Regions from separate parts of the Entomomonas moraniae genome, predicted to be linked through region 2. Evidence: riboswitches for the same ligand, from Rfam matches in the RefSeq annotation. Region 2 holds a riboswitch; the other holds the start of a gene.
The links. Region 2 has a riboswitch for manganese ahead of DM558_RS08505 (TMEM165/GDT1 family protein). Riboswitches for the same ligand answer to the same signal wherever they lie in the genome.

Region 1: it holds a riboswitch for manganese, as region 2 does, so the genes downstream of both, DM558_RS10420 (sodium:calcium antiporter) here and DM558_RS08505 (TMEM165/GDT1 family protein) in region 2, are expected to answer to the same signal.

Annotation. Positions count from the first base shown of each region.
Region 1 covers NZ_CP029822.1:2,217,538-2,230,092, reverse strand. The annotation lists gene DM558_RS10460 (MFS transporter) at 1-266, shown strand, start outside; gene DM558_RS10455 (enolase C-terminal domain-like protein) at 277-1,614, shown strand; gene gudD (glucarate dehydratase) at 1,638-2,972, shown strand; gene garL (2-dehydro-3-deoxyglucarate aldolase) at 2,993-3,766, shown strand; gene garR (2-hydroxy-3-oxopropionate reductase) at 3,799-4,683, shown strand; gene DM558_RS10435 (glycerate kinase type-2 family protein) at 4,818-6,080, shown strand; gene eno (phosphopyruvate hydratase) at 6,099-7,376, shown strand; gene DM558_RS10425 (beta strand repeat-containing protein) at 7,582-10,395, opposite strand; yybP-ykoY riboswitch at 10,630-10,751, shown strand; gene DM558_RS10420 (sodium:calcium antiporter) at 10,834-11,832, shown strand; gene pyk (pyruvate kinase) at 11,916-12,555, opposite strand, start outside.
Region 2 covers NZ_CP029822.1:1,784,024-1,796,578, forward strand. The annotation lists gene xseA (exodeoxyribonuclease VII large subunit) at 186-1,568, opposite strand; yybP-ykoY riboswitch at 1,701-1,881, shown strand; gene DM558_RS08505 (TMEM165/GDT1 family protein) at 1,845-2,459, shown strand; gene DM558_RS08510 (M48 family metallopeptidase) at 2,503-3,339, opposite strand; gene DM558_RS08515 (cold-shock protein) at 3,501-3,710, opposite strand; gene DM558_RS08520 (quaternary amine ABC transporter ATP-binding protein) at 4,023-5,057, shown strand; gene DM558_RS08525 (ABC transporter permease) at 5,047-6,078, shown strand; gene DM558_RS08530 (mechanosensitive ion channel family protein) at 6,247-7,521, shown strand; gene DM558_RS08535 (OprD family outer membrane porin) at 7,555-8,895, opposite strand; gene DM558_RS08540 (DUF1624 domain-containing protein) at 8,906-10,072, opposite strand; gene DM558_RS08545 (hypothetical protein) at 10,624-11,184, opposite strand; gene DM558_RS08550 (DUF2726 domain-containing protein) at 11,296-11,772, opposite strand; gene DM558_RS08555 (tyrosine-protein phosphatase) at 11,774-12,481, opposite strand; gene recQ (DNA helicase RecQ) at 12,491-12,555, opposite strand, start outside.

The DNA.
Region 1 (12,555 bases), 430 kb from region 2:
TTGGGGCATTAGGCTGGGCTGTAATGTCAGATACAGCACCTAAAGAAATCAGTGGTTTAGCGGGCGGTTTATTCAATATGTTTGGTAATGCGTCTAGTATTATTTCTCCTATTATTATCGGTTATATTGTGCATGTTACAGGCCGTTTTGAGTGGGCATTAGTCTTTGTCGCTGCCCATGCATTCCTTGCAGCTTTTAGTTTCTTATTTATTGTTGGTCCTATTAAACGAATGGAAGTTAAGAAAAACCAGTTCTCTAATTATTAGGAATACTATTATGAACACGCAAGCAGCACCAACGATCACTTCAATGCAAGTCATACCCGTAGCTGGGTATGACAGTATGTTGCTAAATGTAGGAGGTGCACATTCTCCTTATTTCACGCGTAATATTGTTATTTTAAAAGATAATGCAGGGCATATTGGGGCAGGTGAAGCGCCCGGTGGAGAAACTATTTTTAAAGCATTATCTGAGGCGATACCTCATGTTGAAGGAAAACCTATTTCTATCTTAAATCGTATTGTGAACGATATGCATGCAGGGTATTTGGATGCTGATTACGATACCTTTGGAAAAGGGGCATGGACCTTTGAGCTACGTGTTAATGCCGTAGCAGCATTAGAGGCAGCCTTACTCGATTTGATGGGGCAATTTTTAAATGTGCCTGTTGCTGAGTTACTGGGAGCAGGAAAGCAACGGGATGAAGTGACAGTGCTAGGTTACTTATTTTATATTGGTGATGATAAGATCACTAATTTACCTTACCAAGCACCTGTTACAAAAGGACATGAGTGGTATCGTATTCGTCGCCAAGCGGCTATGAGTACCGAGGCTGTGATTAACTTAGCTGCGGCTGCTAAAGATCTTTATGGCTTTAAAGACTTTAAGCTTAAAGGTGGTGTTTTTGAAGGTCAAAAAGAAATTGAGACGGTGGCTGCACTTAAGAAGAATTTTCCTGATGCGCGTATAACACTTGATCCTAATGGGTGTTGGTCACTTCAAGAGGCCATTGAGTTATGTAAAGATATGCATGATGTATTAACCTATGCAGAAGACCCTTGTGGTGCTGAGCAAGGTTACTCTGGTCGTGAAGTGATGGCGGAGTTTAAGCGAGCAACAGGGCTCCCGACGGCAACTAATATGGTGGCTACCAATTGGCGCGAAATGTGTCACTCTATCATGCTTCAATCGGTTGATATTCCATTAGCCGACCCCCATTTCTGGACATTAACAGGTGCGAGCCGAGTAGCTCACCTTTGTAACGAGTTTGGATTAACGTGGGGATGCCATTCAAATAACCACTTTGATATTTCTTTGGCAATGTTTAGCCATGTTGGCGCCTCTGCACCCGGAAATCCAACAGCATTAGATACTCATTGGATTTGGCAAGAAGGAGACATGACATTAACCAAGAATCCACTGCAAATTATCAATGGTAAAATAAAACTTAACGATAAGCCAGGGCTGGGGCTTGAGTTAGACATGGATAAGATTCAACAAGCACATGAACTTCATAAAAAACTACCTACTGGGGCTCGTAATGACGCCATACCCATGCAGTTTTATTACCCGGGTTGGGCTTTTGATCGCAAACGACCTTGTATGGTTCGCTAATTAATAGATTAGGAGATATCTGAATGAGTAATAAGACACCCGTAATTACAGAGATGCAAGTCATTCCTGTTGCTGGTCACGACAGTATGTTGTTAAATTTAAGCGGTGCACATGCTCCATTTTTTACCCGTAATATTGTTATTTTAAAAGATAACTCTGGCAATATGGGTGTTGGTGAAGTGCCTTGTGTTGGCACAGTGACAAAAACGCTAGAGGATGCAAAATCATTAGTTATTGGTCAACCGATTGGCGAATATAAAAATATCATGAATAAAGTGCGTACCCAATTTGCTGATCGTGATGTAGGGGGGCGTGGTAATCAAACCTTTGACCAACGATCAACAATTCATGTGGTGACAGCTATTGAAGCTGCAATGCTTGACTTACTTGGTAAATTCTTAAATGTAACCGTAGCTTCATTGTTAGGTGATGGTCAACAACGTGATGAGGTAGAAACATTAAGTTATTTATTTTATGTAGGTGATAGAAAGAAAACAGATCTTCCTTATCAAAGTCAACCTAATGAAAGTTGTGATTGGTATCGTTTGCGCCATGAAGAAGCGTTAACTCCAGAAGCGATTGCACGCTTGGCTGAAGCTACTTATGAGAAGTATGGGTTTAATGATTTTAAATTAAAAGGTGGCGTATTACGTGGTGAAGACGAGGCCGAAGCTATTATCGCCATTAAGAAAAAATTCCCTAACGCTCGAGTGACATTAGATCCTAATGGTGGATGGTCATTAGAAGAAGCCATTAAAATTGGTAAGTATTTAAAAGGTACTTTAGCTTATGCAGAAGATCCTTGTGGTGCAGAGCAAGGCTATTCTGGGCGTGAGATCATGGCTGAATTTCGACGTGCGACAGGATTACCGACAGCAACCAACATGATTGCGACCGACTGGCGTCAAATGGGGCATGCGCTTTCATTACAATCAGTAGATATTCCTCTGGCTGACCCACATTTTTGGACAATGAATGGTTCGGTTCGTGTTGCACAGATGTGTCATGAGTTCGGTTTAACGTGGGGATCTCACTCCAATAACCATTTTGATGTGTCATTAGCGATGTTTACCCATGTAGCTGCTGCTGCACCAGGTAATATTACTGCCATTGATACTCATTGGATTTGGCAAGAAGGTAATCAGCGTATCACCAAAGAACCTCTACAAATTGTTAAAGGAATGATTCAAGTACCTAAGAAACCTGGTTTAGGTGTTGAGATCGATATGGACCAAGTTTTAAAAGCTCATGAAGTCTTTAAAAATATGGGACTAGGTGCTCGCAATGATGCGATGGCCATGCAATATTTGATTCCTAATTGGACATTTGATAATAAACGTCCTTGTCTAGTTCGTTAGTGTTGAGTGAGAGAAAGAAAATGTCTAAAGAAAATACGTGTTTTAATCAATTTAAGCAAGATGTTCTCAATAGAAAAAAATTGTTTGGTTGTTGGGCTGCTTTAGGTAGCCCTGTAACAACCGAAATTTTAGGGTTGGCAGGGTTTGATTGGTTGTTGCTAGATAGTGAGCATGCGTGTAATGATGTGCTATCTTTAATTCCACAATTAATGACCTTAAAAGACAGTAAAAGCGCACCTATTGTGAGACCAGCTTCTAATGATCCTGTATTATTAAAGCGACTCTTAGATATCGGCTTTTATAACTTCCTTATTCCGATGGTTGAAACGAAAGAGCAAGCTATTCAAGCGGTAAAGTCAACTCGTTACCCACCAGAAGGTTTTAGGGGGGTATCTGTTGCCCACCGTAGCAATCGCTTTGGTACAATTCCTGATTATTTTGAAAAAATAAATCAAAATATTTGTGTGATGGTTCAAATTGAAAGTCAGCAGGGTGTTGATAATATAGAAGAAATTTCCGCCGTTGACGGAGTGGATCTATTATTTGTTGGCCCTGGTGATCTATCAGCTGCATTAAATCATTTAGGGCAGCCCGGGCACCCTGATGTACAAAAAGTTATTCAACGTATCTTTGATGTGGCAAAGGCTCATAATAAAAGTGTGGGCATTTTAGCACCTGTTGAAGCTGATGCACGTCGTTATATCGAAATGGGTGCAACGTTTGTTGGTGTAGGTAGTGATTTAGGAGCCTTTAGAGGGGCAACTCAAGCACTAGCAGATAAATATTTAAAATAATATTAGTTTTATTAATAAGCGAGGAAAATAACATGATCGTAGGTTTTATTGGCTTAGGCATTATGGGTAAACCAATGAGTAAAAACTTGTTAAAAGCAGGTTATTCATTAGTGGTTTATGATCATAATCAAGACACAGTAAAAGAAGTTGCTGCTGCTGGTGCGAAAGCTGCGCAATCTACTAAAGAAGTGGCTGAGCAAAGCGACGTTATTATCACAATGCTTCCAAACTCGCCTCATGTAAAAGAGGTGGCTTTAGGCGAAGGTGGTCTTGTTGATGTAGCGAAAAAAGGGACTGTACTCATTGATATGAGTTCTATTGCTCCATTGGCTAGCCGTGAAATTCATGATGCATTAGCGGCAAAAGGTATCGCTATGCTTGATGCGCCTGTTAGTGGCGGTGAACCTAAAGCTATTGATGGTACGCTTTCTGTTATGGTGGGTGGCGATAAAGCACTTTTTGATAAGTATTATGACTTAATGAAGGCAATGGCCGGTTCTGTTGTTTATACCGGTGGTATTGGTGCAGGTAACGTGACTAAGTTAGCAAACCAAGTCATTGTAGCGTTAAATATTGCGGCGATGTCAGAAGCATTTACTTTAGCTACGAAAGCAGGCGTTGAACCTGAGTTAGTATACCAAGCAATTCGTGGTGGTTTGGCGGGTAGTACAGTATTAGATGCGAAAGCTCCGATGGTACTTGACCGCAATTTTAAACCTGGCTTCCGTATCGATTTGCACATTAAAGATTTACAGAATGCACTAGATACTTCGCATGGTGTGGGCTCTTCATTACCATTAACTGCAGCGGTGATGGAAATTATGCAAGCCTTGCGTACAGATGGTATGGGTGATCTTGATCACAGTGCTATTGCACGTTTCTATGAGAAAGCTGCTAAGGTTGAAATTAAAAAATAATTTTTAATTATACCTCTCTTATCGGGCTAGATAAGGGAGGTAAACTAATCCTTTAGCCAGTTAGACTAAAAAATTTTGTTATAAATATTGTTTTATAATCGAGAGCTATTGTTTTTTATTTATTGGGGGTATATATCATGCGTCAGCCAAAAGAAATTCTAAATCAACTGCTTAGAGTTGTCTTACATGCGGCAATGCCTGAAGGTAAAATGGAGCATTTTTTACCAAAAACACCACCAAAAGGCAAAACCATTGTTTTAGGTGCAGGTAAAGCAGCAGCGAGTATGGCGGCTGAATTAGAGCGCGTTTATCCATTTCCCATTGAAGGGATGGTAATTACCCGCTATGACCATGGCGTGCCAACGAAACATATCAAAGTGATAGAGGCTTCACATCCTATTCCTGATAGTAAAGGACAAGAGGCTGCCAAAAGCTTATATGAGTATGCCAAGTCAGCAACGGCTGATGATCTTGTAATATTTTTGGCTTCTGGTGGCGCTTCTGCATTAATGAGTTTGCCTTGTGAAGGTATTAGTTTAGAAGACAAAAAAGTTATCACTAAGCAATTATTAGCTTGTGGTGCACCTATTGATGAAATGAACGTAGTCCGTAAGCATCTTTCTGCTATTAAAGGTGGACGTTTAGCTCAAGCCGCAGCACCTGCAAAAGTAATTACATTTGCTATTTCCGATGTAGTGGGAGATGATTTGTCAGTTATTGGTTCAGGCGCAACAGTTCCTGACCCTTCAACGTTTGCTGATGTAAGGCGTATTCTTAAAAAATATAAAATACAACTTCCTGAGGCGGCAGCAAATTTATTAGCTACGGTAACTGAAAAAGATGAAACCCCAAAAGCATTAAGTAATATTGAGTCTCATCTTATTGTGACACCGTATGAAGCATTTAAAGCAACGGAAAAAGCAGCTGAAGAAATGGGGCTTAATGTTTTATTTTTAGGGGATAGTATTACGGGAGAAGCACGCCATGTCGCTGCTATGCACGCTGGTATCGTAAGGCACATCAAACAAAATAATGAACCTATTGCTAAGCCTGCCTTATTATTATCGGGTGGCGAAACGACCGTTACAATTAACTCAGAAGGTGGTCGTGGGGGGAGAAATACAGAGTTCCTTTTATCATTAGCTATTGAGTTAAATGGTTTAGATAATGTTTATGCCATTGCTTGTGATACGGATGGTATTGATGGTAGTGAAGACAATGCAGGCGCTATTATTACGCCAGATACTTTGACTCGAGCTGATCAACAAGGGGTATCTGCTGCCCAATATTTGGCTAAAAATGATGCCTATAGCTTTTTTAGTGAGTTAGGTGATTTAGTCATAACAACACCTAGTAGAACCAATATTAATGATTTTAGAGCAATATTAATTTTATAGCTTGAGAAGAGGCAGACGATGACCATTGCACAAATAATAGGCCGTGAAATTCTCGACTCTCGGGGCAATCCAACAGTTGAGGCTGATGTATTACTTACTTCGGGTATAAGGGGTAGAGCAGCTGTTCCTTCTGGAGCTTCAACGGGGAGTAGAGAAGCCTTAGAACTAAGAGATGGCGAAAAAGATCGTTATTTTGGAAAGGGCTGTTTGAAAGCCGTTGAGTATATTAATACAGAAATTAATACTGCATTAATTGGACAGGATGAAACTAATCAACAATTAATTGATCAGCGATTAATTGAGCTAGATGGTACGCCGACTAAAAGCCGTTTAGGGGCAAATGCAATGTTGGCAGTTTCTTTAGCGGTAGCTAAAGCAGCTGCTAAAACATCAGGATTACCCTTGTATCGTTATATTGGTGGTGCAGGCCCCATCAGTATGCCTGTACCTATGATGAATGTGATCAATGGTGGTGCACATGCTAATAATAGTCTGGATATTCAAGAGTTCATGATTATGCCATTGGGGGCTAAATCTTTTAAAGAGGCATTACGGTGTGGCGCTGAGATTTTTCAAGTGCTAAAAAAAATCTGTAATGCAAAAGGGTTTGCCACAACGGTTGGTGATGAAGGTGGTTTTGCTCCTAACCTTAACTCACATGAAGAAGCGATCACACTTATATTAGAGGCTATTGAAAAAGCAGGTTACCATGCAGGTAAAGATGTATTTTTGGCTTTAGACTGTGCTGCGAGTGAGTTTTGTAATGAGGGTAAATATCAATTATCAGCTGAAGGGCTTTCGTTAAACTCAGAACAGTTTACAGATTATTTAGAAAGATTGGCTAATCAATATCCGATTATTTCTATTGAAGATGGTATGGGGGAAAGTGATTGGGCTGGTTGGGAAATACTCACTAAACGATTAGGGAAGAAAATACAATTAGTAGGTGATGATCTGTTTGTGACAAATCCAAAAATTTTAGCAGAAGGTATCCATCAAGGGCTAGCAAATGCTTTATTGGTTAAAGTGAATCAAATAGGGACGTTAACAGAAACATTGCAAGCAGTTGATCTCGCTAAGCGTTACCATTATGCTTGTGTGATGAGCCATCGTTCAGGTGAAACAGAAGATAGCACGATTGCGGATCTTGCCGTTGCAACGAATTGTATGCAAATTAAAACGGGCTCATTATCTCGTTCAGACCGTATGGCGAAATACAATCAGTTATTGAGAATAGAGCAGGAATTAGGTTCTATGGCGTATTACCCTGGTAAGGGTGCATTGTATATTAAGTGAGATATAAAATAGAGGAGAGGATGATTAAAAAGATCTTCTCTCTTTTATTAAAGGTATTTCTAATAATAATCTATATCGGTCAGATAATTTTTTATTCAGTAGCTTTTTTCGAAGAGCTTTTATTATTTTAAATAATTTGGAAGTCTCTTAATCCATTGCCACTATCTTTATTTAGATAATAGCAATAGATTAACATAATAATTAACTAAAAATCATAGTTAACAGATAACGAAAGAGCTCCCCCTTTTCGTTTACCAACGTAGCCTTTTACACCCATATTAACCGTTAAGTCTTTGTTCTTAACAAACGGCGTTGCTTTTACTCCTAGTTCGAGTGCTCCAGTGGATCCTTTAACCGATGGTGCATCAATACTAATTCCTGCAGTATTGGCATGGGCTTTACTATCAAACTCATATTCATACATTCCACCGAAGTATAATGTTGCTAGATTATTGAGTTTATAGTTATATTGTTCTTTTAATTGTGCACGTGATGAGGTGGCTCTTTTGAAGTTAACTTTATCGCCATCAATCACTACACTGTCTGAGCGTAATTGGTCATAGAAATAATGGGCAGAAGTATCAAAACTTGATGTATTATTAAGTGAGTAAATAAAGCCAGTACCCACTAAACCGCCCACATAATTAGCATCGCTTTTGTATTTTGCAGAACTACCGCTACCTGTAATAATATCGTGTGATTTAAATTCGGTACGAGTTCTACCAAATCTAAAGACAGCATCTGTATAAAGCTCGCCTATATTTAAGTTATAGGTATATTTACCAAAGATAGATGCGCCATAGTTATAGGTATGACCATTACCATTTACATTAACAGAGTTAAATTTATTATAGGTATCGTAATTGCTACGACCATATTCAAATGCTATACCTGCATAAAAATTATCAGTAAACTGATAACGAGTACCTAGCATCGTGCGATAATCGCGCGTTCTGATATGTGAACCGCTGTTATATTTGTACAATCCACCATCAATGACGAAGATGGGGGTAAAAGTACCTACTGCTTTATTTTTACCCATTACATCGAGGAGTAAATCTGCTCCTCGTGTGGTATTTTGTAGAGCAGCAAGACGACCTTCAGCAAGTGGTTTGACACTTGCTGTGACATCATCTTTACTTACGCTAATATCATCAACCGTTGCTAAAATTTTATTATTAGCTGTGTCTACGGTGTAACTAACATCGGCTTTTCCAACTAAGCCAACCTTAATATTCTTGGTGGTATCGCCTGTTTGTGTATTAAATAATCCACCGATATCCCCAGTGTTATCGCCACCATTAAATGATGATGCACCGCTTGAGTCGATCAATGTGATGGTATCACCTTTCTTAACAATTCCCGTGCCTGAGATACCAGCAATTGATACGGTTGATTTGTTGGCGGTTGTTTTACCGCCGACAGTACCATCATTTTCAACAGTATTATCATTCTGCATTGTATCTGTTACGGTTACTAGTGCCTGATTGTTAGCAATGGCTGTTTTGTTATTATTGTTAAGGTTAAAGTTATAATTCTCAAAATTACCTATTTTGCTCACAGTGATGGGGCTTGAGCTCATTGTAAAGGTATTACCTTTAAATATCTCATAGTAAACAGGTGTGGTAGCGAGTGTATTATTATCTAAATAACCCCCCCAAATTTCAGCGTTGCTGTTTACGTTTACATTCCCTGATAAGGAAACATTTCCTTGATTTGTTATATTAAAAGTAGTGGTGTGATTGGCATTATTAAAAGTAGTCGTGGTAGCAGTAACACTGGAATGTGCCCCATAAATATTGCCATTAATAGTTCCACCATCTACAGCGATATTTCCCTTTACATTACTGGTAATAGTAGCATTATTAGTTACTTTAGGGTCTTGAGTGTTCGACATGTTAGCTTTAGCTATTACAGTAGAGCTATCATTTGATGCTGCCCCATAAATATTACCATTAACAGTAGTACCGGTTAAAAAGAGGTTACCTGAGATTTGGTTATTAAAGGTAGAGGTATTTTTGGTTGTAGCAGGCTCGTTGAAAGACACATTCATAAAAGCATTTGTACTAGCATTAGAGGATGAATATGCCCCATATGCAGAGCTACCAACTGAACCACCATTTAAATAAACATTACCTGTTATTTTGTTAGTGAAGTTTGCGCTATTAGTTGCTGTGGCTTTAGAGTAATTTTCTGTTGATGCATTAGAGGCTGAGGTAGATTCTACATAAGCACCGTATATTGAGTCTCCAACAGAACCTCCATTTAGGTAAGCATTCCCTGTTACTTCATTAGTATAGTTGGCGTTATTAGTAGCACTATAGGTATTATTGCTATGAACGTTAAGACTAGCTGTCGCATTAGCGCTCGTATGAGCACCATACATGCTACCGTTAACAGAGCCGCTGTTTAAATGGGCATTACCTGTCGCTTCATTCGTGTAACTAGTACCGTTAGTAACAGCAAAGATGCTGCCGCCATTGGCATTAAGCACGGCAGTTGTATCCGTGCTTGTTTGCGTACCGTACATATCATTAGTAGCTGAACCGCTATTTAAATAAGCGCTGCCTACCGCTTTGTTAGTATAAGTCAGGGTATTACTTGTATTTGATGTATCTGTTTGTGTGGATGATGTGGAAGATGCGCCAAGTATTGAGTTGATATTTGTTCCATTATCAACAACTACCGCCGTATTATTTGCACTACAACTTTGATTCTGTCCTTGGCAATATCCTCCATAAACAGTATCAATGTTTAATCCAGTGGTATCTTTAATGTTAATAACATTATTCTCTGTTATGTTCTTGCCAATACTGTCTTGAGGGATGAGAATACCATTGTTAATTAAGCTATTTCCATTACCATTTTCCCCAATTATAATTTTATTAATACCATTATTTTCTTTGAGCCAACTACTACCATTATCAGCTAGATTGTCCGTTTTCTCAGCTGCAACTGCTGTGTAGCTATGTCCTATAGTGGTAACTAATATAGATACTAACGCTCTTCTAAAGATCATTACTTCCTCTACTACATGCACAAAATTAAATATTCATTTATCTTTTTTTAAAAGATCAATTCTACTATTGTATATTTAATACTAATTTGTCGTAAATTAATATATTTTTAAAATGATAACTAGTCTTCGTTGTATCTAATAAAAAGCTAGAATAGCAGTATTAGGAAAGATTATTATTTCTTATGATTTGAATACATATATTTCAAAAAAAACCGTTTACTGCTAGAATGATCAGCTATTGTCATTGGGGAGTAGTTATTCTTAGCAATCAGCTAAGGAGTTCATGTCAACAAGCTTGAGGGATATGCCTCATGGCGTGAACAGCCGTCGCGCAAGCGATGAAAGCTAAACGAGACCTTTGGCCGAAATGCATATTGCCAGCTGAGCGAGTTGCATTGTCGTGCCATTGGATTTTCACTCGCTCAGCTGGATTTTTTTATGCTTCTCACGTTCACATTATTTCTTCTATCTGCATGGGCAATCTATTTTTCTTGCGAATATTTCGTGAACGGGATCGAGTGGCTTGGTCGTCGTTTGCGTCTTGGTGCTACTGCTGTTGGTTCGGTATTGGCCGCTTTTGGTACAGCATTACCAGAAAGTGTTGTAACTTTTATGGCTGTTGTATTCGGTAATACGCCTGAACAAAAAAATCTTGGCATTGGTGCTGCGATGGGAGGTCCTCTCGTATTGGCAACACTCGCTTATGCTATTGTGGGGTTAGTGCTAATATTTAATCGAAAACGACTTAGACGCAACTCGTATCAACTGAGTGTGGATCACGCTCGCATTAGTAGAGACCAAGGAACTTTTCTTGCGATATTTGTAGTCAAAGTAGCGCTTGGTCTTATCGTTTTTTCTTTTAAGCCTTGGCTCGGCATTTTATTCTTACTTGCTTATGCAATCTATGTATGGCGTGAGATTAAGGATGCTGATACTTCATCCGATGAAGAAGCGTTGGAACCATTAAAGATCTGCCCATCTACAGCTAATCCCTCCTTAGCCTTGGCGTGTTTACAAACACTGCTATCTTTATTGGTTATTGGCTTTGCCTCTCACCAGTTTGTAATCCAACTTGAATCGATTGCCATAGCCTTACATTGGCAACCCACTTTGGTGGCTGTATTGCTTAGCCCTGTTGCAACAGAGCTACCAGAAATGATGAATGCTCTTATTTGGGTTCGTCAGGGAAAAGAGCGTTTGGCACTTGCTAATATTTCAGGTGCAATGATGATTCAAGCAACTATTCCCAGTGCCCTTGGCATATTCTTTACCCCTTGGAAATTCGATGGCTTGCTGCTAACCTCTGGTATTATTACGATGTTAGCAATAGCCTTTTTGTGGCAAATATTTCGTCGAGGCATTGTTGATTGCCGAGCACTAGTTTGGGTCAGTAGCCTATATGCTATTTTTGTAGCAATGGTGGTCATTTATTTTTAATCGTAGGTCATTAAAAATAGAGACTTGGTTACACAACGCTTTCATAAAACGATTAGTTTAAGTAAAAATAGCTAACCAGAGGGTTAGCTACCTAAACTATTGCCTGCAATGTGTACTTGTATCATGTTGGTACTGCCTTGGGTACCAATAGGTATGCCAGCTGTTACTTCAACAAGATCGCCTACTTTAATATGCCCAGTGTTCAGACAACATTGAATAGCTTCTTTAGTCATGCTATCTGTATTACTGCTTTGGTTTCCTTGTAATGCTATCACGCCCCAAATTAATTGTAAGCGTCTCACGGTTTTCTCATGAGGTGTCACAGCAAAAATAAAGGGTTGTGGTTTGTAACGCGATACCATTTGTGCTGTAAAGCCACTTTCGGTAGGAATAATAATCCCTTTGATATTTAACTCAACAGCAATCTGTACGCAAGCATGGCTGATGGCATCCGTTGTATTGGTTCTTTTAAAACCTGAGTGAATTAGTGCTGTTTCACAATCAATGGCTTGCTCTGTTCGTTTAGCGAGTGAAGACATGGTTTTAACCGCTTCTACAGGGTATTGTCCAGAGGCTGTTTCACCGCTTAACATAATCGCATCCGTTCCATCTAAAATGGCATTGGCGACATCGGATGCTTCTGCCCTTGTTGGTCGAGGATTAGAGATCATGCTTTCTAGCATTTGGGTTGCTGTAATAACGGGTTTACCTAATTTATTGCAG
Region 2 (12,555 bases):
AAGGCCAAATCTTCTATTGTCCTAATGTACACTTACCGTTTCACCCCAAGCAGTACCAACTATTTTCTTCAAAAACAATACCTTAACCATAACTCAGCAGACTAACTAATTTATAAGCACTTTAGTTTTAATACTGCCGCCACTAAATAAACGAGGTAACTAAAGCGACACTAATTCGTTTCGAACTAACCATCAAGCAATGATAAATTAACAGGGTCTAACTGATTATCGATTACTCTGACTTTTAGCTCTCCCTTACTGAGCTTAACGGTCAAGTCCTGCCCTACAGTAGTTTGGTTTGCTGATTGTATCACCTCTTTACGCTCACTCAGTACAATGCTGTATCCACGCTCTAACGTCGCCAACGGGCTGATAATCTGTAGAGCTTGCACTTGTGTGGTTAAATGAATTCGTAAGTACTTCAACTTCTCTTGCATTACTCGTAATAGCCGCTGTTCTGCTGTATTAAGCTGTTGCGCTATTGTTTGTAACCGTTTTTGAGGGTGCTGTGCTAGCAGCCTACTTTCAAGTTGATTCAACGCACTCTGACGGGTTAAACGCTGCTGCTGAAAACTTCTAACTAAACGTAACTCTAAATCATCTACTCGCTGTGTTTGTTGTTGTAACTGTTGGCTAGGAGAACGTAAGCGTTTTAATAACCCCTCTATTTTAATTTGGTACTGAGTAAGACTTTGCCTAATACTACGCTCTAATCGTTGTTGCAATTGCTTTAGCGTAAAAAGCCAATCTTGATGATGAGGCGCCAACAACTCAGCCGCAGCTGAAGGTGTAGGTGCGCGAACATCCGATACAAAATCAGCAATAGTTACATCTGTCTCATGCCCAACCCCACTGACAATCGGTGTTTCACAATCAGCAATAGCTCGTGCAACAGCTTCCTCATTAAAACACCATAGATCCTCTAATGAGCCCCCTCCTCTGGCAAGAATAATAGCATCAAACTGCTGTTTATCTGCTAAAGCCAGCGCTTTAAGAATTTGAAAAGTAGCTTCTTTACCTTGCACAGCTGTAGGTATTAGTACTAGCTCTATATGAGGGGCACGACGCTTAAAGACACTAATAATATCACGTATTACCGCACCAGTTGGTGAAGTCACAATTCCTATTCGCTTAGGATGAGCAGGTAAAGTTTTTTTGATCTCAGCAGCAAACAAGCCCTCTTCCGATAATTTTTTTTGTAGTAGCTCAAAAGCTAACTTCAGTGATCCATCACCTGCAGGTTCTAAACGCTCAATAATAAGTTGATAATCCCCACGCCCCTCAAAAAGGGAGACCTTACCATAAGCTTTTACAGAGGAGCCATCTCGTAAAACTTCCCTCACTCTAAGCGCATTTTGTCTAAATAATGCACAACGTATTTGTGCATCATGGTCTTTTAGTGTGAAATAAATATGCCCTGAAGCGGGTTTAGCTAAATTAGAAATTTCCCCCACTACCCACACGCCAGAAAATACTTCTTCTAGCATTGTACGAGCACAACGATTTAACTGGGTAACTGTTAAAACTTCTTGATTAACAGATAAACGACTAAAAGGATCATTGGTCATAGATAAACACTTTATGTTTTAAAATCGACCGCACCATTAAACCACGAATGGGAATACTCTCTCAAATATCATGAGTAAATAATTTAATTCAAAATTAATACTTGCCAATTAAAGTTTATTTAAGGCAGAATACGAACCGTCTTAGGGGAGTAGTCTCCAGTTTTACAAAACTGGGTTTGCATCAACATACTTGATCAACTTGATCATGGTGTAAACGACCAATTGGTTTGACAAGACCTATGACATGAATAATCTGACTTTTTGGGTGGGCAGATTATGCGTGTCATAGAAAAATTGCCCCACCCTTTTGGATATCACATGGAAGCCTTTCTTGTTTCTACCGGTGTTGTTGCACTAGCTGAGATCGGTGATAAAACACAATTACTAGCCTTAGTTTTAGCCGCTCGTTTTCGTGCACCTCTTCCCATCATTCTAGGTATGCTCGCCTCTACGGTAATCAACCACTTAATGGCGGGTGCAATTGGCCATTTTTTAACAACCTTCTTAACTCCTTCTATCGTTAGTTGGATTTTAGTGGTTAGCTTTTTAGCAATGGCTATTTGGATTTTAATTCCTGATAAACTAGATGATGAAGAAAATAACTCTATCATGAAAAAATTTGGCCCGTTCCTAACTAGCTTTATCGCATTTTTTCTCGCAGAAATGGGTGATAAAACTCAAATTGCAACAGTGATGTTAGCAGCTCAATACCAATCGTTATTATGGGTTGTTTTAGGTACAACAGTTGGAATGATGATCGCCAATGTGCCCGCGGTTCTCATTGGTAACTTCAGTGCTACTAAACTACCCTTAAGAGCCATACACATTACAGCTTCTTTAATATTTATCAGTATGGCAGGGTTTGCAGCTTACAATGCATTGACAGCATAAAATACAAAAAGGCTCAGTGATGAGCCTTTTTATAACCAATTCATTATTTTTTTGTTGTAGTTGAGTTAGTTTTTTTAGCCGCCTCATAAAGTGGTAACACTTTAGGTATCGCTGCTTGTAATGAAGCAATACGATTATCATTAGATGGATGAGTACTCATAAACTCTGGGCCAGAACTTCCTAGCTTGTTCATCTTTTGCCACAAAGTCACCGCAGCCTCAGGGTTATAACCAGCTCGTGCAGCCAACTCTAAACCAATTAAATCAGCTTCATTTTCATTGGTACGGCTATTAGGTAAAGTCATTAAATAATTAACACCCGTTTGTGCTAAGTTAACATTGGTGGTATCAACACCAAATAAGCCAGCCACCTCACTTGCAGCACTAACACCATAAGCCTTTGACATTGCTTCGCGTCCATGTGAACGTAGTGCATGAGCAATTTCATGCCCCATGACAGCAGCAATTTCATCATCTGTTAACTTTAAGGTGTTAATAATACCCGTGTAGAAAATAATTTTTCCACCAGGGCCACAGTTTGCGTTAACTTCATCACTATTAATTAAGTTGACTTCCCATTTCCAGTTTTTAGCATCTGGACGGAAAGTTCCTACTTGTGCAATCAAACGATCAGCAATAGCTTGTAATCGCTTCATTTGTTTATCATTTTTGCTTATAAGTGCATTCTGGGCTTGAGCGTCTTGTAATGTTTCTGCATAGGCTTTAGCATAGGTATTGTTGACCTCCTCCTCTGAAACCATACTAAACATATATTGTTTTCTATCGACTCCAACAGCACCGCCATTGGTTGTATTAGTAGAGGTACAACCCGTAACGCCCAAAGCAATAGCTAAAACAGAACAACTTAATAACTTTTTCATCCGTATCCCCTATTAAACCTTTTAAAAATCATTAGTACTCAATAATTCACTTTATGAGCTGGGAACATTATAGTTTCTTTTTAACTTTGTAACAAATAATTGCCTTACAAATAAAAAATCTTCACCTAATTAAGTTAAGTGAAGATTTTTAAATGAAAAACTTATACTTTTACTACATCTTCTGCTTGAAGACCTTTTTGACCTTGAGTTACTGAAAATTCAACTTTTTGACCATCAGTTAAAGAACGATGGCCGTCGCCTCGAATCGCCTGATAATGAACAAAAACATCTGCTCCATTTTCACGTACAATAAATCCAAAACCTTTAGCATCGTTAAACCATTTAACAGTACCAACTTCACGCTCTGCCATAAATGACTCCATTTTTTTATAATTAATATACCTTAATAGGCCTAAGTGGATATTTCTAGGAAAAAATGACCTCACCAACTTTACTGCAATTTAATTCAGGAAAAACTAGCTGCGTCGTACCCTTCAAAAATAACCCACGTATAGTATAAAAAATGTTACACAATAAAATAGCTACTGAGATCAAGAAAAATGCAACTATTTTTAACTTAGTGTCTTTATCTAAACAATATCAAGGACAATATCTATTTTAGATAAATTCAGTATAATAAACTGATTGTAGTTTATTAATATTAAAAAGGTGCAAAGTAATTAATGCATTCTCCCAAAATACTGATTCGTAATCTTTATAAAATTTTTGGTAATCGCCCAAGCGATGCAATACCACTTTTACAGCAAGGTTGGTCAAAAGAAAAAATCCTTGAAGAGAAAGAACTATTAGTTGGAATTAATAATGTTTCCTTTGAAATTAATGAAGGGGAAATCTTCGTTATCATGGGATTGTCAGGTTCAGGGAAATCTACACTCGCTCGTTTAATTAATCGCCTATATGAACCGACAGTAGGCGAAGTTTTAATTGATAATCGTGATATTTTTAAATTAAGTACAAAAGAAATTATTCATCTACGTTGCAATGAAATGAGCATGGTTTTTCAATCTTTTGCTTTACTTCCTAATCGCACAGCTTTGGGTAATACTGCCTTTGGATTAGAGGTGGCTAAGGTCAAGAAAAAAGAACGACTAAAACGCGCTATAGAAGTATTAGAACAAATGGGGCTAGCCAATTTTGCACAAAAGTACCCCCACGAGCTTTCGGGAGGAATGCAACAACGTGTGGGTTTAGCAAGGGCATTAGCATTAAACCCGTCTATTTTAATTATGGACGAAGCTTTTTCTGCCTTAGATCCTTTAAAACGCCGTGAAATGCAGGATTTACTCCTTCAATTACAAAAAGAGCATCAAAGGACTATAGTTTTTGTTTCTCATGACATTGAGGAAGCATTACGCATAGGTTCTCGTATTGCCATTATGCAAGATGGCTGCTTAGTACAGGTGGGCACACCTCAGCAGATTATTACCAATCCAGCCAATGAATATGTTCGTAGTTTTTTTGATACCATTGATACAACACGTTTTATTAAAGCCATTGATATTGCTATTCCATTACCTAATAATACTCCCATACCCAATGCAACAATTGCTGCCCAAACTTTATTATCAGAAGTTATTGAAAACTTAGTCATGAATAAAAAAGCACTATTAGTAGTAGACGAACACAACAAGCACTGTGGCTATATTTCTGAAGCAGAAGTTCTCAATACATTATATGGAGCGAGCAATGATCATTGAGTTTGACTTAGGAGAAGCTGTTGAACATGGCATTGACTTTCTACGAAATAATTGCAGTGCTTTTTTTGACAATGTAGGGAACTCATTGGAATATATTGGCAAAAGCATGGAAGCTTTTTTGTTATTTATTCCTCCTTGGCTGATCATTGCTATTTTTGTAGGCTTTGCTTTTTGGCGTGTAAGTTATCGGTTTGCCATTTTTACCGCACTGTCGCTGTTACTAATTCTATATGGATTTGCCAATGGCTTTTGGGAGCTAACTATTTTAGCGATTTGGCTAGCCTTGCTTAGTTTAAAGCGAAACAAACTAACCTATGTGCTCTCTGCAATTTCATATCTTTACCTCCCCTATGTTTTATATGAACTAGGGAAACCTTTAGGTTATTGGGATGACACGATGATCACCTTAGGGCTTATTCTGAATTCTACCCTTATTAGCTTAATTATTGGTATTCCTCTAGGAATTTGTATGGCCAAAAGCCGATATGTTGAATACATTATACGCCCAGTACTTGACCTGATGCAGACTATGCCAGCATTCGTATATCTGATTCCTGCCACTATTTTATTCAATATTGGCTACAGTGTCGGCATTATTGCAACAATCATTTTTGCAATGCCGCCAGCAGTAAGGTTAACACATTTAGGTATTCGCCAAGTAAATAGGGAGTTATTGGAAGCTGGTCGCTCTTTTGGTTGTACATATTGGCAGCTGCTATTTAAAGTACAACTGCCTAATGCAATGCCTTCCATCATGACAGGGGTTAATCAATGTCTAATGATGTCATTATCTATGGTTATTATTGGCTCAATGGTTGGTGTTGAGGGTTTAGGCCAGCTAGTTAATAAGAGCTTAACAACATTAAATATAAGCTTAGGATTTAAAAGTGGCCTAGCCGTTGTTTTATTGGCAGTTATTCTTGATCGTATTACTGAAAGCTTTGGTCGATCACAATTAGATAAACGCAAAAGCCGTATTGAGTGGATTAAAGAAAGACTCCATAACTTACAGGATAATTAGTTCCTTACATTTAAAGTTACAACACTTGCCACAGAACAAAAACAAAATAAGTCAATAAATTCATTGCACTATAAAAACCCTAATATTGCTATAGGGTTTTTATATCATCCCCATTATGCTAAACTAGATACTCGCATTAACTAGATATTAAGAAAGAAAAGGATCAATATGCTTCAATACTATAATGACATGATTGCGTGGTTAAAAGAATACCCAATTATTTTTACGATCATTTGTTTAATATCTCTCATTATTATCTCGTGGGTTGCTAACTTTGTTGTTAAGCGTATCCTCGTCAAAGGTATAAAAAAAGCACTTAAAGCTACAGTTTTGAGAAACGATGATATTCTTATAAATCATGATGTTGTTGCTCGGTTAGCCAATGTTGTCCCTGCTATGGTTCTTTCTCTGGGTATCAAAGCTATCCCTGGTTTACCTGAGGCATTGATTTCAATCGTACACAATATTTGCTCTGCTTTCATCATATTAACTTTAGCACTTGCTGTTGGTAATATTTTAGATATTGTTAACACTCTTTGGCAAAGACGCCCTGATGCAGTTAACAAACCCATAAAAGGCTATATACAGATTATTAAAATCTTTATATATGCCGTTTCTTCTATATTAATGATTGCAGCATTAATTGATAAGTCACCTATTATTCTATTATCTGGTTTGGGTGCAATGGCTGCTGTACTCATGTTGGTATTCCAAGACACTTTATTATCTTTAGTTGCTAGCGTACAAATTTCATCTAACGGCATGATCCGTGTTGGTGACTGGATTGAAATGCCACAAGTTAATGCTGACGGCGATGTCAAAGATATTGCATTACATACCGTTACAGTACAAAACTTTGATAAAACTATTACCACTATTCCAACCAAAAAATTCTTATCGGAGTCTTTTAAAAACTGGAAAGGAATGCAAGAATCTGGTGGACGGCGCATTAAAAGAAGGCTTTTTATCAATCAAAACAGTATTCACTTTTTAACAACTGAAGAGGAAGAGCATTTAAGACGTTTTAACTTGCTCAAAAACTATTTATCAGATAAAGACAAAGAAATTGAAGAGTGGAACAAACAATACGGTGGAGACTTAAAACTAAACTGTAGACGCATTACCAATTTAGGTACCTTTCGGGCTTATATTGAGAAATATCTACATGATCACCCTAGAATTCATAAAGGTATGACACTTATCGTTCGTCAGTTAGAACCAACAACTGAGGGTGTTCCTTTAGAACTGTATTGTTTTACAAATACGGTCGTGTGGAAAGAATACGAAAGTATTCAGTCTGATATATTTGACCATTTATTAGCTATCTTGCCTGAGTTTGGTTTACAGGTGTTCCAAAGTTCAAATGGATTAGATACTACATCTATTCGCTTTGTTAATGCATTGCAAACGACAGCTACAATGGATACCCCACCACAACATTAAAATGCTCAAAGGGTGATTCATTTCACCCTTTTTTTACCAAACCAAAGGATACTCAACAGCAACCCTGATTTGATCAGTATTTAATTCTGCTTGCGCCCTATTTGCACGGTGCACATCATAGCGAAGAGATATTTTTAAATCTTTAGCAAAACCTTCAGACACTTTATATTGCAAACTAATATCGCGCTCCCAGTGCTGTCCATTTTTACCATACCCTAGCCAATAATAAGCGCTTTGTTTACTCATCCGAGTACCATCAATATGATCACCTTTAATATAAGCAATATTAAATAAAGCACCATTTAAATCCCATATAGCTAAATCTAATTGATAGGCTAATTGCCAAGAACGCTCATGAGGTGCATTGAAATCAGATAACTGGGCGGCATTATTTAACCAAATTGCACCACGACTCACATAATCAAAGGGCGTATCACTATTAACTCGTTGATAACCAATAGAAAATTGATGGTAGCTCACTACATAACTCGTCATAAAGCTCCATGTAGTATTACTAATTTTACCTGCATTAGCATTACCATAGTCTTTACTATGATATAAATTAAAATCAAATTTTATCGCCTGAGTCTCATTAAGAGGCAACCGATAACCGCTACCAATATAATATGTGTACCAATTATTTTGATAACGACCTACATAACTCAATAGGTTAAATTGATCCGTTAACGCATAATTCCCTCCTACAAAATCAAAACTTTTTCCTTTTTTCATCGCGGGATTTGCATAATTAATAACTAAATCATTCGTTGAAGAAGATGCATTACGATCAGCTGCAGCAGTAAAATGCCCCAACTGTAGTATTAGTGGGCGTATTTCTTGGCTTGTCACCAGCCATCCTGTCGCGGACTCGGGTAACAAGCGGCTATCTGATGTACTAAAAATAGGGGTTTTAAGCTGTTGAATCCCATATTTTATTACTGTAGAGGAAAACCGTAACTTGCCTGCAGCCCCAAACCGCTCAAAGCTACTACGAACATGCCCATCGTTTTTTACCGCTAAAAGCCTTGATTTGCCAGCACGCCCACCACCACTGTCTAGCTTTAAACCAAAAAAGCCAAATGCATCCATCCCCACGCCCAAAGTACCCTGAGTAAAACCTGACTCAAATTTTGTCATCAGGCCATACCCCCACTCCTCAGCATAGTCATTTCGATGACTTTTTAGCTTATATTTATTACGAGCGGCACTATTCGTATCTCCATGCCGATAATTTCGATAATCATAAACAGTACGATTTAAAACAGATACCGTACTGTCCTCCAAAAATCCCGAACTTTCTTGCTGTGTAGCATTGGTGGCTAGGCTATGGCAGCCTAGCAATAATCCACACGAAAATAATATCTTATTTTTCATGGTAGACCAATTAAAAATACTTTAACCAAGTAATATCTTTATTATTCGCCTTATATCTTGAGAATGCTAATACCAGAGGATATAAAGCCACTAATAAGATTATGGTGCAAATCCAAATAGACCACCAGTGCGCAAATCCAAAGTAATCCCCTTGGTTTTTTCCAAACAATGCCACCGCACCTAGGTATAAAAACTTTAAGACATACAGATGTAACAAGTAGAAAAACATTGGTACACTACCAAATATAGCCAAATACTTTAGATATTTACTGTCCTGGTGGCGCTCAAATAAGCGGAGCAATAACAACCCTACCCCCAAGGTTAAGCTTATAAATAATAATGAGGGTGGATATTTAGTAATATTGAAGAAACTCATCGAAGTTTCTAAGAAGTTGTTACCAACTGAATAAGGCTTATCACCATAAATATTCATAAAACGTAAAACAATAAAAAATACAATAGCACTCCAGCCTATTAATTTGAGTCGGTATTGACGCACCGCCGCCACTGTTGTTTTTGTAAACCACGGTCCAAAAGTGTAGCCTATGGCAATCACACCAATCCAAGGCAATACAGGATAAGTAGTCCTAATCCTCAGACTACCGCCTATTTCTATCCAGTTTTTCTCATGAATTATAGCCCAAGGGATATACCAGCTAGAACTAGACTGCACATGAATACTATCCAGTAAATTATGGCCTAAAATAATGACCATACCTACAATAAAAAGTAGTCCCCTTGGCAGATAAAGAAGCCCTGCCAAAGCAATCATGCTAATGCCAATAGCCCAAATAACTTGTAAATATAACGTTGTAGGGGGAAATTGAAATGTCCATGCGAAATTCACCAATGTTAACTCTAAAATAATTAAAAATATCCCTCTTTTTAATAAAAAATTGGCAGCCATATATTTACTTTGATATTTTTGACCATAGAGAAAAGCGGACAACCCTGTTAAGAAAACAAATACAGGCGCACAGATATGAGCCAACACTCGACTAAAAAACAAGCCTGGTTCAACTTGACTAACGTCTACAGGATCACTCATTTGATGGTGTAAATAAAAAGTTTCTCTAACATGATCAAGTAACATGATCATGATCACAAGCCCCCTTAGCATATCAATTGATAATAGGCGTTGCATTGGTTTAGCAGTCACATCTATTCCTCCCTCTATAAATTTTTATTATGTTACAATATAACATAACAAAAAAGAAGATAAAAAATATAAAACACTTTTAATCTTTTTTTTATAAAAATAAAATGTATAAAAACAAAACTCTGCAATAAAAATAATATATTTAAACCCATATTATTTGACGAACATCACAATTTCAAAGAAAAGACTTTACCAACATAAAATACATTGGTATTATAAACACAACTAAGAGTTACAAGGCATCTTTAAAGTATTAGGATTACGGGATGCCAAAGGATTGTCGTTACTCTAGTATAGTACTTCTAAACAGGGATTATTTGCTTAGGATAGCAAAAGCGAGGCCTGCATGGAAACAGGAGTTAAGGCGTGGTATGGATGTCAAGGTCTGTTTACAGGGATTAAGTAGACAAAACAGTCTGAGACTGTTTTAAAGCAAAGAGATTATTATTGGGAGTATCTTGAGAGTAACGACATTTTTTTATTATTATATAAATATGTTTTATTATTTAAAAATAACCTTTTATAAGGTTATTTTTTTTTGCTTAATATTTTTAATCCCATTATATCGCTTACTCTTCATTCGTTCTTATAAAACTATCCATTGGTGATGTCGAATAAGATGTAAACACAAAACTAAAAAAATAGTAACTACAACTACTTGGTAAAAAAACATTATGCATTAATGAAAATGTATTTTTATTAGTATCATTAACCTTACTAAAAATACACTTTTTACCAATTGGTAGCACAGAGATACGGTGCCAAGACCGTGTAGAAAACTCGACATAATGATCAAATAAATAGCTTTTTACTTTTAAAGATGGGCTAAAAATAAATAGCAAACTAATAAATAATATGATTGATGTTAAAACTTGTACTACAAAGTTGACCCAAGCTCGATTTATTGAAATAAATAATAGTGACAAATAACACGCCGCCATTCCTACGAAAAATATAAAATCAAGCCGGCTTGATTTTATTTGAAAGATATAACTGTCTAATGAGTCAATTCTTAACAAGCTGACAACCACCCCAAAACCGATACAAATACACATCGCTGTAAATAAAAATAAATTTCGCGTAAGCACATCGATAAAAGAGAGAGGTTTTTGTTCTGTAGGTTGTTGCAAAACTAAACATTCCTTAATCAAGCAAAAAATGAATATAACATACAATTATAATGTATTTATGCCAATCATAGTAACTCACTAATTATGACATCTTTTTTAAAATATAACATGCTAGCCACGGTTAACCAAATATTTCAACTCATCAAGAGTTGGTATACTATTAGTCCTGATGCGGATTAGGCGCAGACCTGCTGCTTTTAATGCTTTACTTTTTCTTTCATCTGCCTCTTTTCTCTTTTGAGTTAAATGGGTACGATCATCTAACTCAATAACAACTAATGTATCTAAATGGCTGTCTAAAATCACATAATCTAAACTCATCCGCCATATTTTATTTAACCACTTATATTCATGTCTATTTTTTGGAGGACGAATAACTCGAGATAATTGTACCTGTGCCAATATGTGATAATGAGGAAAAGCTTTCACTAATTGGTAATAAAACTTCTTTTCTATATTCGACATAACAGGCACAGCATAATATGGCCATTTTTGTACTTTCTTTACTAAAGCAAAAACAACCGCTACTACCAATACTGCTACCACAATAGATGACAATAGATGGATGCCGTCAAAATGTATAGTCAATTCAATTCTCTAAATAATGTTGACGAATTGCTTTAACATCTATTGCCAGCGTATGCTGTAAATAGTGTTCAACATTGCCATAATTTTTATTAATGACAGCTAATGCATTGTCTAAATATTCTGGTGTTACCTCAAGAATAGCTTGAAAAGCTTCTTCGCTAATTCGATTATCAGCAAAGCCAACAACCTGATTTTTTAACCCACTAATTGCTTCATTTGAAAACAAGTAATCTTGTAAAATAATATCAAATCCAACACCTAGCGCTGACAGCAATAACAGTGCAGCACATCCAGTGCGGTCTTTACCCGCTGTACAATGAAAAAGTAATGTCTTACCAGACTCTGCTTGCTTTAATAAATAATGAAACTGCGGTTGAAAATCTATCGGAAAACGCCGATAAATATTACACATTGCCTGACTAGCCATTTCTCGAGTTAAGTCATGACTTAATAAACCTTCTAAGTTTCCTGTAAAAATCGGCTGCGCAATCCAATTAAATTGCTGCGCAAAACTTTGCTCTGACGGTTTCTTTTCAACATCACTCCGAAAATCAATAATTTCATCAATGGCTTGTTGTTTTAATACTGCACAATCGGAATCACTAGCAACACTGGGGTTCCCTGATCTAAATAATTTATTGTATTTTACTTGCATACCTTGTTGATTAACAAGACCACCCAATGTACGCATATTAACAATTTTTTCCACACAAAACTCCTACTGAAACATATCAGCCAATGCCGATTGAACACAATACAAAATTCCCTCTTCAACTTGCCCGC